DNA from 4 places in the Serratia sp. GW822-FHT06E05 genome. Region 1 is predicted to be linked to each of the others. Evidence: predicted binding sites of a transcription regulator. Region 1 holds the regulator's gene; each other region holds the start of a gene.
What was found. The regulator PurR, encoded in region 1, represses purine synthesis genes. The targets are predictions, from matches to a motif close to CANGCAAACGTTTGCNTG.
Positions count from the first base shown of each region.

Region 2: a site for PurR is predicted at 1,542-1,559, ahead of purL (phosphoribosylformylglycinamidine synthase). Genes of this name have one in related genera too.
Region 3: a site for PurR is predicted at 1,770-1,787, ahead of purE (5-(carboxyamino)imidazole ribonucleotide mutase). Genes of this name have one in related genera too.
Region 4: a site for PurR is predicted at 1,398-1,415, ahead of serA (phosphoglycerate dehydrogenase). Genes of this name have one in related genera too.

Region 1 covers NZ_JBXALM010000001.1:590,276-593,401, forward strand. The annotation lists gene sodB (superoxide dismutase [Fe]) at 1-424, shown strand, start outside; gene cydH (cytochrome bd-I oxidase subunit CydH) at 479-568, opposite strand; gene purR (HTH-type transcriptional repressor PurR) at 892-1,917, shown strand; gene punR (DNA-binding transcriptional activator PunR) at 1,952-2,860, opposite strand; gene punC (purine nucleoside transporter PunC) at 2,985-3,126, shown strand, end outside.
Region 2 covers NZ_JBXALM010000005.1:97,435-100,560, forward strand. The annotation lists gene mltF (membrane-bound lytic murein transglycosylase MltF) at 1-1,376, opposite strand, end outside; gene purL (phosphoribosylformylglycinamidine synthase) at 1,653-3,126, shown strand, end outside.
Region 3 covers NZ_JBXALM010000007.1:139,348-142,473, reverse strand. The annotation lists gene galE (UDP-glucose 4-epimerase GalE) at 1-23, shown strand, start outside; gene purK (5-(carboxyamino)imidazole ribonucleotide synthase) at 89-1,156, opposite strand; gene purE (5-(carboxyamino)imidazole ribonucleotide mutase) at 1,153-1,677, opposite strand; gene lpxH (UDP-2,3-diacylglucosamine diphosphatase) at 1,844-2,566, opposite strand; gene ppiB (peptidylprolyl isomerase B) at 2,577-3,071, opposite strand.
Region 4 covers NZ_JBXALM010000010.1:195,954-199,079, reverse strand. The annotation lists gene AC1RKC_RS20640 (LysR family transcriptional regulator ArgP) at 1-313, opposite strand, end outside; gene rpiA (ribose-5-phosphate isomerase RpiA) at 516-1,172, shown strand; gene serA (phosphoglycerate dehydrogenase) at 1,497-2,735, shown strand; gene AC1RKC_RS20625 (5-formyltetrahydrofolate cyclo-ligase) at 2,943-3,126, opposite strand, start outside.

The sequences.
Region 1 (3,126 bases):
CCTTGAGGCAATCATCAAGGCTTCCAGCGGCGGCATCTTCAACAATGCGGCCCAGGTATGGAATCACACCTTCTATTGGCACTGCCTGTCACCTCAGGGCGGTGGAGAGCCTCAGGGCAAATTGGCTGCCGCGATCAACCAGGCTTTTGGTTCTTTCACCGCCTTCCGGGAACTATTCAGCGACGCCGCGGTGAAAAACTTTGGCGCAGGCTGGACCTGGTTAGTGAAAAAGCCGGATGGCTCGCTGGCGATTGTTAATACGTCGAATGCGGCCACGCCGTTGACAGGTGAAGACAAACCGTTACTGACCGTCGACGTTTGGGAACACGCCTACTACATCGATTATCGCAACGCACGACCGGCCTACCTGGAAAACTTCTGGGCGCTGGTTAACTGGGCATTTGTGGAGGAAAATCTGGCGTAACGCGGGGAAAATACAACCAGGCGTAGCGAACTGCGCCTGGTTGACTGAAGAGTATCAGTTCAATGCTGCGGTGAAGCTAAAAGCGATAATCACAGCCAGCGCACCCAGGGTGGTGAACAGTGACATTTTCAAATCGGTATCCATTACAACTCCTTTTCAGATTGGGTTTCCCAAGGGTAAAAGGCACACAATTAATGTGTTAAACCATTTTCCCACAGTTGGCCGATAAAATCTTGTTATCATTTCCCAGTTTATAATACCGATTACCTCTTCCCCTTTTGCTCAATATGGGACAAAATTCGCAGTTCACAACTGTGTACCGGCAAAATGCCCCTCCTGACCAAGCGCTGACGACTTCAACACACTAAAAACTCAGTTTTCGCTTCTTTGGAGAAGGATCTACGCAGGCAAACGATTAACATCACACTTACATACTGCAACATGTGAGTTCAGGAGTCATTCTTTACATGGCAACGATTAAAGATGTGGCCAAACGCGCTGGCGTTTCCACCACCACCGTTTCGCACGTCATCAATAAGACTCGTTTCGTCGCCGAAGAAACAAAAGCGGCCGTTGGCGCCGCGATCAAAGAGCTGCACTATTCACCCAGCGCCGTGGCGCGCAGCCTCAAGGTCAATCACACCAAATCTATTGGTCTGCTGGCCACATCGAGCGAAGCACCTTACTTTGCCGAAGTGATCGAGGCGGTGGAAAACAGCTGCTACAGCAAAGGCTATACGCTGATCCTGTGCAACTCACATAACAATCTGGACAAACAACGCGCCTATCTGGCGATGTTGGCGCAAAAGCGCGTCGATGGCCTGTTAGTCATGTGTTCGGAATACCCGGACCAACTGCTCGGCATGCTGGAAGATTATCGCAATATCCCGATGGTCGTCATGGATTGGGGCGCCGCACGCGGTGACTTTACCGACACCATTATCGATAACGCCTTTGAAGGCGGCTATCTGGCCGGGCGTTACCTGATTGAACGCGGCCACCGCGATATCGGGGCCATTCCGGGTCAACTGGCGCGTAATACCGGTGGCGGACGCCATCAGGGTTTTTTAAAAGCCATGGAAGAAGCCAATATCGACGTGCGTGAAGAGTGGATTGTTCAGGGCGACTTTGAGCCGGAATCTGGTTACAAGGCCATGCATCAGATACTGTCGCAGAAACAACGTCCTACCGCAGTCTTCTGCGGTGGCGATATCATGGCCATGGGTGCGATCTGCGCCGCCGATGAACTTGGCCTGCGCGTACCACAAGACATATCGGTGATTGGCTACGATAACGTGCGAAACGCCCGCTACTTTACCCCGGCACTGACCACCATTCATCAGCCCAAAGAGCGTTTGGGCGAGATGGCCTTCACCATGCTGCTGGATCGCATCATCAGCAAGCGTGAAGAGTCGCAGGTGATTGAGGTTCATCCCAAGCTGGTTGAGCGCCGTTCGGTCGCTGACGGTCCGTTCATCGATTATCGCCGCTAATTATCTGCGCCGGAAACTCTCACGGTTTCCGGCGTCATTCTTCGCTTAGCCACTCCTGATTCAAGGTTTCACTGTCTCCCAGATAATCCAGCAACCAGGCCATAGCCGGTGACGGCGTATTTTGCTGCCAGGTCAGGCAACAAGGACTGGCGGGAAATGGCTGTTGCAACTGTAGCGCCACCAACTCCCCGCGCTGCACCAAAGGCAATACCTGATGCGCGGGCATCATACCAACGCACAACCCGGCACACAGGCAGTCCACCGCAGAAGCCCAGTCCGGCACCACCAGGCGGCGCTGGTTGTCCAACGTCCAGGTCACGCGCTTGGGCAGGTTGCGCGAGGTATCTTCCAGGCACAGCGACGGAAAAGGCCGAAGTTGATCGTCGTTCAACAGCCCCTCTATCGCGGCCAGCGGGTGATGCGGACTGGCCACGCACAACCAACGCATATCTCCCATATCGCGAAAGGCGAAACCGCCGCCCACCGGCACCGCCCTTGTGGCGCCGATCGCCATATCGGCACGACCGTCCACCAGCGCATCCCATACGCCATTAAACACCTCCGGCTGAACCAGCAATTCGACGTCGGGGAAATGGCGGTAAAAATCCAGCACCAATTGGCGACTGCGTTGGGGTTTAACGATGATATCCACCGCTATTTTCAATTGGCCCCGCCAGCCGTTAGCGACCTGTTGGCACTGTCGGCGCGTGTCGAGCATTTTTTTGATGACACCACGCGCTTCCTGAATAAACAGCACGCCCGCCGGTGTCAGTTCCACGTCGCGATGACGGCGCTCAAACAGCGGTACCGCCAGCCATTGCTCCAACTGCCGCACCGTATAACTTACCGCCGACGGTACCCGATGCAGCTCCTGCGCCGCTGCGCTGAAACTGCCGGTGCGGGCCACCGCATCGACGACATCCAGGGAATATTCAGACCACATAGCTCTTGCCTTCAATTTTTTTAACAGCACCTCGCAAATATTACCGTTTCACAAGCAGAGATCCAGCCGGATACACTTGCCGGCGCTAAAAACCTGCGACAATAAAATATTAACGAGAAATACCATGCGAAATTCCTTTGGTTTTATGTTCTACCTTGCCGGCCTGAGCATGCTGGGATACCTGGCCACCGATATGTACCTGCCCGCCTTCGGCATGATGCAGCAAGATCTGCAGATTTCTGCCGGGGCAATCAGCGCCAGCCTGA
Region 2 (3,126 bases), on a different contig from region 1:
CTTTCCCTTTCTTGCAGATACCCCACCAGGCTGACCTGATAGCGGCGGATGTTTTCCACGTAGTTATAGGCTTCGCGTCCGCGCGCATAGCCGTAGGTCAACTGCGGGTAGTAGCGCTTCTGGCTGAGCATCGGCAGGCGCTGTTTGACGTCGACCCAACTGTCCGGGTTGCCTTTTTGCATTTTGGTCAGCTTGCGGGCGTCGAGCATATGGCCCCAGCCCATGTTGTAGGCCGCCAGCGCAAACCAGATACGCTCATCTTCCGGCACGCTGTCGGGCACCTTGGCCATCAGCCGCTGTAAATAGAGTGCGCCGCCCTGAATGCTCTCCTCGGGATCGAGGCGATCGTTAACCCCCAGACCGTCGGCGGTGGCCCGCGTCAGCATCATCAGACCACGAACGCCGGTGGGTGAAGTGGCCTGCGGATTCCAGTGCGATTCCTGATAGGCAATGGCGGCCAGCAGCTTCCAGTCGATCTCGCTGGCGTATTTTTCAAACAGCGAACGGAAGGTGGGCAGAACCGAATCTATCGCCGACAGGAAGGTTTTGGTATCAACGTAATCGAAACTGCCCACGTGGCCGAGGTATTTCTCTTCCAGCCGCGCCAGCGTGCCGTCATCCACCATCTGGCTGTAAAAATCCAGCATGGCCGCGTACAGGCTGTCGTCGGTGCCGCGCTTCAGGTACCAGGTGACAGGTTCTTCATCGGTGACGTCGAAAGCCACCGCCAACTGCGGATGGATGCGCTGCAGCAGGGCGATGGTCACGGAGTCGCCGAGGGTGTAATCCAGTTTGCCGTCGGCGACCTGCTCGAGCAGCTCTTTGGAGGTGAGATCGCTGGAAGCTTCCCAACTGAGGTCCGGGAACTTACTTTGTTTGAGCTGTTTCAGCGTGCTGACGTGTGCCGAGCCGGAGGCGACCGCCAGCTTGCCTTTAATATCGGCAAAGCTTTTGGGGCGTGCGGTACCCAGGCGATAAACCAACTGCTGGGAAACGGAATAGTAAGCAGGGCCGGTTCGGGCGCGACTGAGACGATCCTGATTGTAGATCAGGCCGGCGGCCAGCAGGTCGGCATCGTCATCGTCCAGATCGTCGAACAGGTCGTTGATGTTCTTATGCGGGATCACCACCAATTTCACCCCCAGATAGTTGGCGAAACGTTTCGCCAGCTCGTAGTCGAGGCCACTTGGCCCCTGCTTGGTGGTGAAATAGGTTAACGGCGAGTTTAGCGTACTGATACGCAACTCTCCGCGGGATTTGATCTCTTCGAGTTGCCCGCCCTGGCCGCCGCGCCAGGTAATATTGGGCCACAGGGCGAGCGCCAGAAGCAGGGTGACAACACCGATTAGAATGTAGTTTATTTTAAGGCGTTTCAAATAGTTATCCAGTGGTGGCACAGGTGCACTGCCGATTGTCATCACGCTTTTTCTTATGGTTAAATCACCAGTGCCGGGGCATTTTGCGCAACAAAACGCCAGCGTGCAACTTTATTGATACGTTATGACAATTCGATGGCGCGAACAGCTTTTATCAATAATAGCTACGCAAACGGTTTCGTCTGTCGCGCAGATTCTCTATAATGGCGCGCGTTTTCCCCCTGTTGCGCCCAATGAAGTGCTGAAGTCAGTTGCTTCGAAGACGAGAGAACTTTGATTATGGAAATACTGCGTGGTTCGCCCGCTTTGTCGGCTTTTCGTGTTACCAAACTGTTGTCCCGCTGTCAGGACGCCCAACTTCCGGTCAGTGATATCTACGCCGAGTACGTCCACTTTGCCGATGTTAGCGCACCGCTCAATGCCGAAGAACACGGCAAGCTCACGCGCCTGCTCAAGTACGGTCCCTCTCTCGCCGAACATGCCCCTGAAGGTCGCCTTCTGTTGGTGACACCGCGTCCGGGCACCATTTCTCCCTGGTCTTCCAAAGCCACCGATATCGCCCATAACTGCGGTTTGAAGCAGGTGGTGCGGTTGGAGCGCGGTCTGGCGTTTTACGTCAAGGCACCGACGCTGACTGAAGCGCAGTGGCAACAGCTTGCCGCATTGCTGCATGACCGGATGATGGAAACCGTCTTCAGCAGCTTGCAACAGGCAGAACAGCTGTTTGCTCAGCATCAGCCGGCGCCTTATCAGGCGATCGATATGCTGGGGGAAGGGCGCAGCGCGCTGGAACAGGCCAACCTCAAGCTCGGTCTGGCGCTGGCCGAAGACGAAATCGACTATCTGCTGAATGCCTTTACCGGGCTGGGGCGCAACCCGACGGATATCGAACTCTATATGTTCGCGCAGGCCAACTCGGAGCACTGCCGTCATAAAATTTTCAACGCCGATTGGATCATCGACGGCGAACAGCAGCCGAAGTCGCTGTTCAAAATGATCAAAAACACCTTCGAACAGACGCCGGATTATGTGCTGTCGGCTTATAAAGACAACGCCGCCGTGATGGAAGGTTCGCAGGTTGGCCGTTTCTTCGCTGCGCCGCAAAGCGGTCAGTATGACTATCATCAGGAAGAGGCCCATATCCTGATGAAGGTGGAAACCCATAACCACCCGACGGCGATCTCCCCGTGGCCGGGTGCCGCTACCGGTTCCGGTGGCGAGATCCGCGACGAAGGCGCTACAGGTCGCGGTGCCAAACCCAAAGCAGGTCTGGTGGGTTTCTCGGTTTCCAACCTGCGCATTCCCGGCTTCGAGCAGCCCTGGGAGCAGGATTTTGGCAAGCCGGATCGCATCGTAACCGCACTGGATATCATGACCGACGGCCCACTGGGCGGCGCGGCGTTCAATAATGAATTCGGCCGTCCGGCGCTGGTGGGATACTTCCGTACCTACGAAGAACAGGTTAACAGCCATAACGGCGTCGAGCTGCGCGGTTATCACAAACCGATCATGCTGGCGGGCGGTATCGGCAACATCCGCGCCGATCACGTGCAAAAAGGTGAAATCACTGTCGGCGCCAAACTGGTGGTGCTGGGTGGCCCGGCGATGAACATCGGTCTGGGCGGCGGCGCAGCCTCTTCTATGGCCTCCGGCCAGTCCGACGCCGATCTGGATTTTGCCTCGGTACAGCGCGACAACCCGGAAATGGAGCGCCGCTGCCAGGAAGTGATCGACCGCTGCTGGCAGTTGG
Region 3 (3,126 bases), on a different contig from region 1:
ACCCGCAGGGCTACCGCCAATAGTTTTTCATCGACAGTAAAAAAGGGTTCAGCTTGCTGAACCCTTTGTTTTTAGTGCGGCGTAACGCTTAAGTCAGCTTTTGCTGCGCCCAGGCCAAACCGCTTTGGTATTCGGCCGGTAACAGCGGTGCCAAAGCCTGCAATGCCTGTTGCAACGCACCGGCGTCGGGATCGTTCAGGTTGAGATGCCCAACCTTGCGGCCCTCGCGCACCTCTTTCTCGTACCAGTGCAGATGCACCAGCGGTAACGCCAGCCACTGCTGATTTACCGCGGTACCGATCAGGTTGACCATCACCGACGGGGTGCTCACGACCGGCTTCGGCAGCGGCAGGGCGAGAATGGCACGCAGGTGCAGTTCGAACTGGCTGATAGACGCGCCGTTTTGCGTCCAGTGGCCGCTGTTGTGTACCCGAGGAGCCAGTTCGTTAATCAACAGACGATCGCCAACGATAAAACACTCCATCGCCATGACGCCGACGTAGTTCAGTTCATCAAGGATCGCCGTCAGCATCTGTTCAGCTTGCTGTTGCAGCGCAGGATTGGGCTGCGGCAACGCCACGCTGGTGCGCAGAATGCCTTCTTCATGCAGGTTATGGGTCAGCGGATAGAACACCGATTTACCGTCGTGTCCGCGTGCGCCGACCAATGAGACCTCGCCGGAGAAGTTAATCCCCTGTTCGACGATGCATTCGCCATAGGCATCGGCCGGCAGTTCGGCTTCCTGACCTGGGCGCAGACGCCACTGACCCCGGCCGTCGTAACCGCCGACGCGACGTTTAACGATAGCCAGTTCGCCCAGGGTCGCGAAAACCTGCGGCCACTCGGCGACGTCGGTCAGCAACTGCCAGGGGGCAGTGGCCAGGCCGAGCTGATCGAGTAACTGTTTTTGCGTCAGGCGGTCCGCCAGACGGGGGAAAATATCGCGGTTAACGAAGCTGTTGTGGGTCGCCAGCTCACGCGTCAGCGCGGTTTCCGGCCAACGCTCGATTTCGGCGGTGATCACGCTGTTTTGATAAGGTACCGCTTCCGGCTCGGCGTCGAGGCCAACCGGATAGACGGCGATCCCCAGCGGCTCACCGGCCTGGCGCAGCATACGCCCCAATTGACCGTTACCCAGTACGCAAACCGGCTTCATGCTTCCTCCCGCGGGTCCGGGTTATTCAGCACCTCGTCAGTCTGCGCCTGACGCCAATCGGCCAGGCGTTGCGCCAACTCAGCGTCATGCAACGCCAGAATTTGCGCTGCCAGCAGTGCAGCATTGGCGGCGCCGGCCTTGCCGATCGCCAGGGTGCCTACCGGAATACCGCGCGGCATTTGCACGATGGAATACAGGCTGTCCACGCCGCTCAAGGCAGCGCTTTGCACCGGCACACCCAGCACCGGCACCAGGGTTTTCGCCGCCAGCATGCCCGGCAGGTGCGCAGCACCGCCCGCACCGGCAATGATCACGTCGATACCCTTGGCGCTTGCCTGTTCGGCAAAGCTGAACAGCTTGTCTGGCGTGCGATGAGCGGAAACGACTTCGACATGGAACGGGACGTCGAGTGAGGTCAGGACTTCGGCCGCAAACTGCATGGCGGCCCAGTCACTTTTCGATCCCATTACAATTGCGATTTTAACCTCAGCGTGAGTGGCTGAAGCGGCGTTGGCTCCCATGGGTGTAAGGCTCCTGTAATTGTACAAACGACGGCCGATTGCCTGCGGCGGGAGGCCGAATGAGGGCGTAGAGCATACCATGAGCGAACGGCAAGGAAAACGGTTGCGTCGCCGGTTTTGATCGTCAAAAGCGCGAATTTTTATACCCGCGCGTGAAGTCAGAAGCTTAGAAAGGGAATTGGATCAGTTCGACGGCGTCGGCGCTGACTTTGATCATCGAGCCTTCTTCATGCCAGGCACCCAGCACTAAACGGTGAGCTTTGCCGTTGCTCAGCGTCAGCTCATGCACGGCCGGACGATGCGTGTGGCCATGGATCATCCAGTGAACCTGGTGGTTCAGCATGGTTTGCTCAACCGCCTGCGGGTTGACGTCCATGATGGCGTCCGATTTGTATTGGTTGCTTTGCCGGCTGCGGGCACGCATTTTAGCGGCGATCTTAAGGCGCCAGCGTAAAGGCATTGCTAGGAACAATTTTTGAATCAGTGGGTTGTGCACTTTTCGGCGGAACTGTTGGTAGGCCTGATCGTCGGTACACAGCGTGTCACCGTGCAGGATCAGGATTTTGCGGCCATACAGGTCCAGCACCTTTTCTTCCGGCAGCAGTTGCATGCCGCTGGCACGGGCATAGCGCTTGCCCACCAGAAAATCACGGTTGCCGTGGATAAAGTAACAGGGCACGCCTGCCTGTTGCAGCGTCTTCAGCGCCGCGGCGATTTCAGCATGCAGCGGTTCGGGATCGTCATCGCCGATCCAGGCTTCGAACAGATCGCCGAGTATGTACAGGGCTTCGGCGTGTATGGCATCTTGCCGCAAAAAACGCAGAAAACCGGCAGTAATTGCCGGTTCCTGTGCGCTTAAGTGCAGATCTGCAATGAACAGCGTGTTCATTCAGCTGCGATTACTCGCTGACGGTAACGCTGGTGACGATCACGTCTTCTACCGGTACGTCCTGGTGCATGCCGCTGCGGCCAGTTTTCACGGCTTTGATCTTGTTAACCACGTCCATGCCTTCAACCACTTCAGCAAACACGCAGTAGCCCCAACCCTGGGCGTTTTCGCCGCGGAAGTTCAGGAAGTCGTTGTCTGCTACGTTGATGAAGAACTGTGCGGTCGCGGAGTGTGGATCGTTGGTACGCGCCATTGCCAGGGTACCGATGGTGTTTTTCAGACCGTTGTTGGCTTCGTTCTTGATGGTGGCTTTGGTGTCTTTCTGGCTCATACCTGGCTCAAAACCGCCGCCCTGAATCATGAAGCCATTGATAACACGGTGGAAAATGGTGTTGTTGTAGAAACCGTCACGGCAGTAGTTCAGGAAGTTTTCAACGGTAACCGGTGCTTTGTCCGCGAAGGTGTTGATAACGATGTCGCCGTGATTAGTGTGGAAAGTAACCATAGTTTTAGTCCTAACAAGATGAAGTGAGATGTCACATGGAGCGAGTGAACTATCA
Region 4 (3,126 bases), on a different contig from region 1:
AGGTGGCCAGGCTGTCGGCGTTGACCGCCAGCGACAGCAGCAACGGCGTGTCGATACCGGTGTCGTTGCCCAACCACTCTTCTTCCAGTAACTCGACCTGGTGCAGCAGCGCCAGCAATTTTTGGCCCTGCTCGGTCGGGCGCGGCGGTACGGTGCGGACCAGCAGCGGTTGGCCGAACAGGTTTTCCAACTGCTTAATGCGCTGGGATACTGCCGATTGGGTGATACAAAGCTTTTGCGCGGCGCGCTCAAAGCCGCGCTCACGGATCACCGCGTCCAGCGCTTGCAGCGTTCGATAGTCTGGGCGTTTCATCGGAAAGATATCCCTTACAGTAATAGATACAGGCACTATGCCACATCTGGGGTGTTTTACAGGTGGAAAATCACCGCGCGACTTTACCGCGACGCGCCTAAAAATGCGGCTTAGGGTGAAGAAGTGTGATCCTGCCTGAGTGAAAAATAGCGATTTACCCTATAATACGCACACGTTTTCGTACAGAGGCAATGGACATATTATGACGCAGGATGAACTGAAAAAAGCGGTTGGCTGGGCCGCGCTGGATTACGTAACCCCTGGCACCATCGTTGGGGTAGGTACCGGCTCCACCGCCGCCCACTTTATTGACGCGCTCGGCTCGATCAAGCACCAAATCGAAGGGGCGGTGTCCAGCTCCGACGCCTCCACCGCCAAGCTGAAAAGCCTCGGCATCCACGTGTTCGACAGCAACGAAGTGGATTCTCTGGATATTTACGTTGATGGTGCGGATGAAATCAACCGCCAGATGCAGATGATCAAAGGCGGCGGTGCCGCGCTGACTCGCGAAAAAATCATTGCCGCCATCGCGCGCAAATTTATCTGCATCGTCGATGCCAGCAAGCAGGTCGACGTGCTGGGCAAGTTCCCGCTGCCGGTCGAAGTGATCCCGATGGCGCGTTCCTATGTGGCGCGTGAACTGGTGAAGCTGGGTGGCTTGCCGGAATATCGTCAGAATGTGCTGACCGATAACGGCAACGTGATCCTCGATGTGCACAACCTGAGCATCGTCGACGCCATCGCGCTGGAAAACAAAATCAACGGTATTGCCGGCGTGGTGACCGTCGGTTTGTTCGCCAACCGCGGCGCCGATGTGGCGTTGGTCGGCACGCCTGAAGGTGTGAAAGTCGTCGAATAACCGCATGTGTTAGCAGGGGCGTCGCCATGGCGCCCCTCTGGAATACGATCTTGGATCCCAGCGGACCGCATAATTCACTGGCTAAAATATCTTTTCTTTAAAGCGCCAAATTTGGTGACATATGTCACATTGTCAGCGTTAGCTCCACAAAGCTTCTGTCTATTTCTTTCCCTATGGCATTTTCTGCCACAAACCGCCAACATCGCTGAGCCTTGTACTGACGGGCGGGCAATCGTTTGTATTGCCGCCCGCGTTATTTTTGTTATGTTGGATGCGTGCTGTTAACAACAGCCGCTTCTGAAGTCTGAACATAGGGTCGGGTAAATGGCAAAAGTATCATTGGAGAAAGACAGGATTAAATTCCTGTTGGTGGAAGGGGTTCATCAGAGCACGGTAGATAATCTGCTGGCAGCCGGATATACCAACATTGAATATCACAAAGGTGCGTTAGACACCGAAGCGCTTAAGGCATCCATCCGCGATGCTCACTTCGTCGGCATCCGATCGCGTACGCATCTGACCGAAGAAGTCTTCGCCGCTGCAGAAAAGCTGGTGGCGGTAGGGTGTTTCTGCATCGGCACTAACCAGGTTGATCTGAAGGCGGCGACCAAACGCGGCGTTCCGGTGTTTAACGCACCTTTCTCTAATACCCGATCCGTGGCCGAAATGGTGCTGGGCGAACTGCTGCTGATGCTGCGCGGCATTCCATCCGCCAACGCCAAAGCGCACCGCGGCGAATGGCAAAAATTGGCCGTGGGCTCGTTTGAAGCGCGCGGCAAGAAGTTGGGGATTATCGGCTACGGCCATATCGGTACCCAACTGGGCATCCTGGCCGAAGGCCTGGGCATGAAAGTGTTCTTCTACGATATCGAGAACAAGCTGCCGTTGGGCAATGCTCAGCAAGTGCGCCACCTGTCAGACTTGCTCAATATGAGCGATGTGGTGACGCTGCACGTGCCGGAAACCCCATCAACCAAAAACATGATGGGTGCAGAAGAGCTGGCACTGATGAAGCCGGGCTCGATTCTGATCAACGCTTCGCGCGGCACCGTGGTGGATATTCCGGAACTGTGCAAGGTATTGGCCAGCAAGCACTTGGCCGGCGCGGCGATCGACGTCTTCCCGGAAGAGCCTGCGACCAACAGCGAGCCGTTCAACTCACCGCTTTGTGAATTCGATAACGTGATCCTGACCCCGCACATTGGCGGCTCCACTCAGGAAGCGCAGGAGAATATCGGTGACGAAGTGGCCGGCAAGCTGGCGAAATATTCCGACAACGGCTCAACCCTGTCGGCGGTAAACTTCCCGGAAGTGTCCCTGCCGGCGCATGGGCCTAACGCCAGCCGCCTGCTGCACATCCATGAAAACCGTCCGGGTGTACTGACGCAGATTAACCAAATCTTCGCTGAAGAAGGGGTGAACATCGCCGCGCAGTACCTGCAAACCGGTCCGGAAATCGGCTATGTGGTGATCGACATTGAAGCGGAAACCGAGCGTGCCGATGCGGCATTGCAACGTATGAAGGCGATTGACGGCACTATCCGTGCTCGCTTGCTGTTCTGATTGAACGTGCTGTAACGAATAAAGGCCGGATTTATCCGGCCTCAGGTTATTGACAAAGGGGGATAAAAGCGTGGTTTTTCCCCCTTTGTGTTATTAGCCGAAAATCAACAAATTGATTTTCCTGGTTTATTTTCAAAACCTTTAGCGCCTGCCGCCAAACATTATATGTTTGTCAGCAGTCTCAGGCCGGATTTATCCGGCCTTTTGCTATTTAACGATCTGCCAAACCCAATTCTGCGCGGGGGTAACAATCTCCGGCAGCGGAATATCCCAGTGTTCCACCGGCACCTGTTCGACCTGCTGGCAATCATGGGCCAGGCCTATCGGATAAGGGCCACGGTGTTGCCAGTTTTGCAGCGTGCGATCGTAGAAGCCACCCCCCATCCCCAGG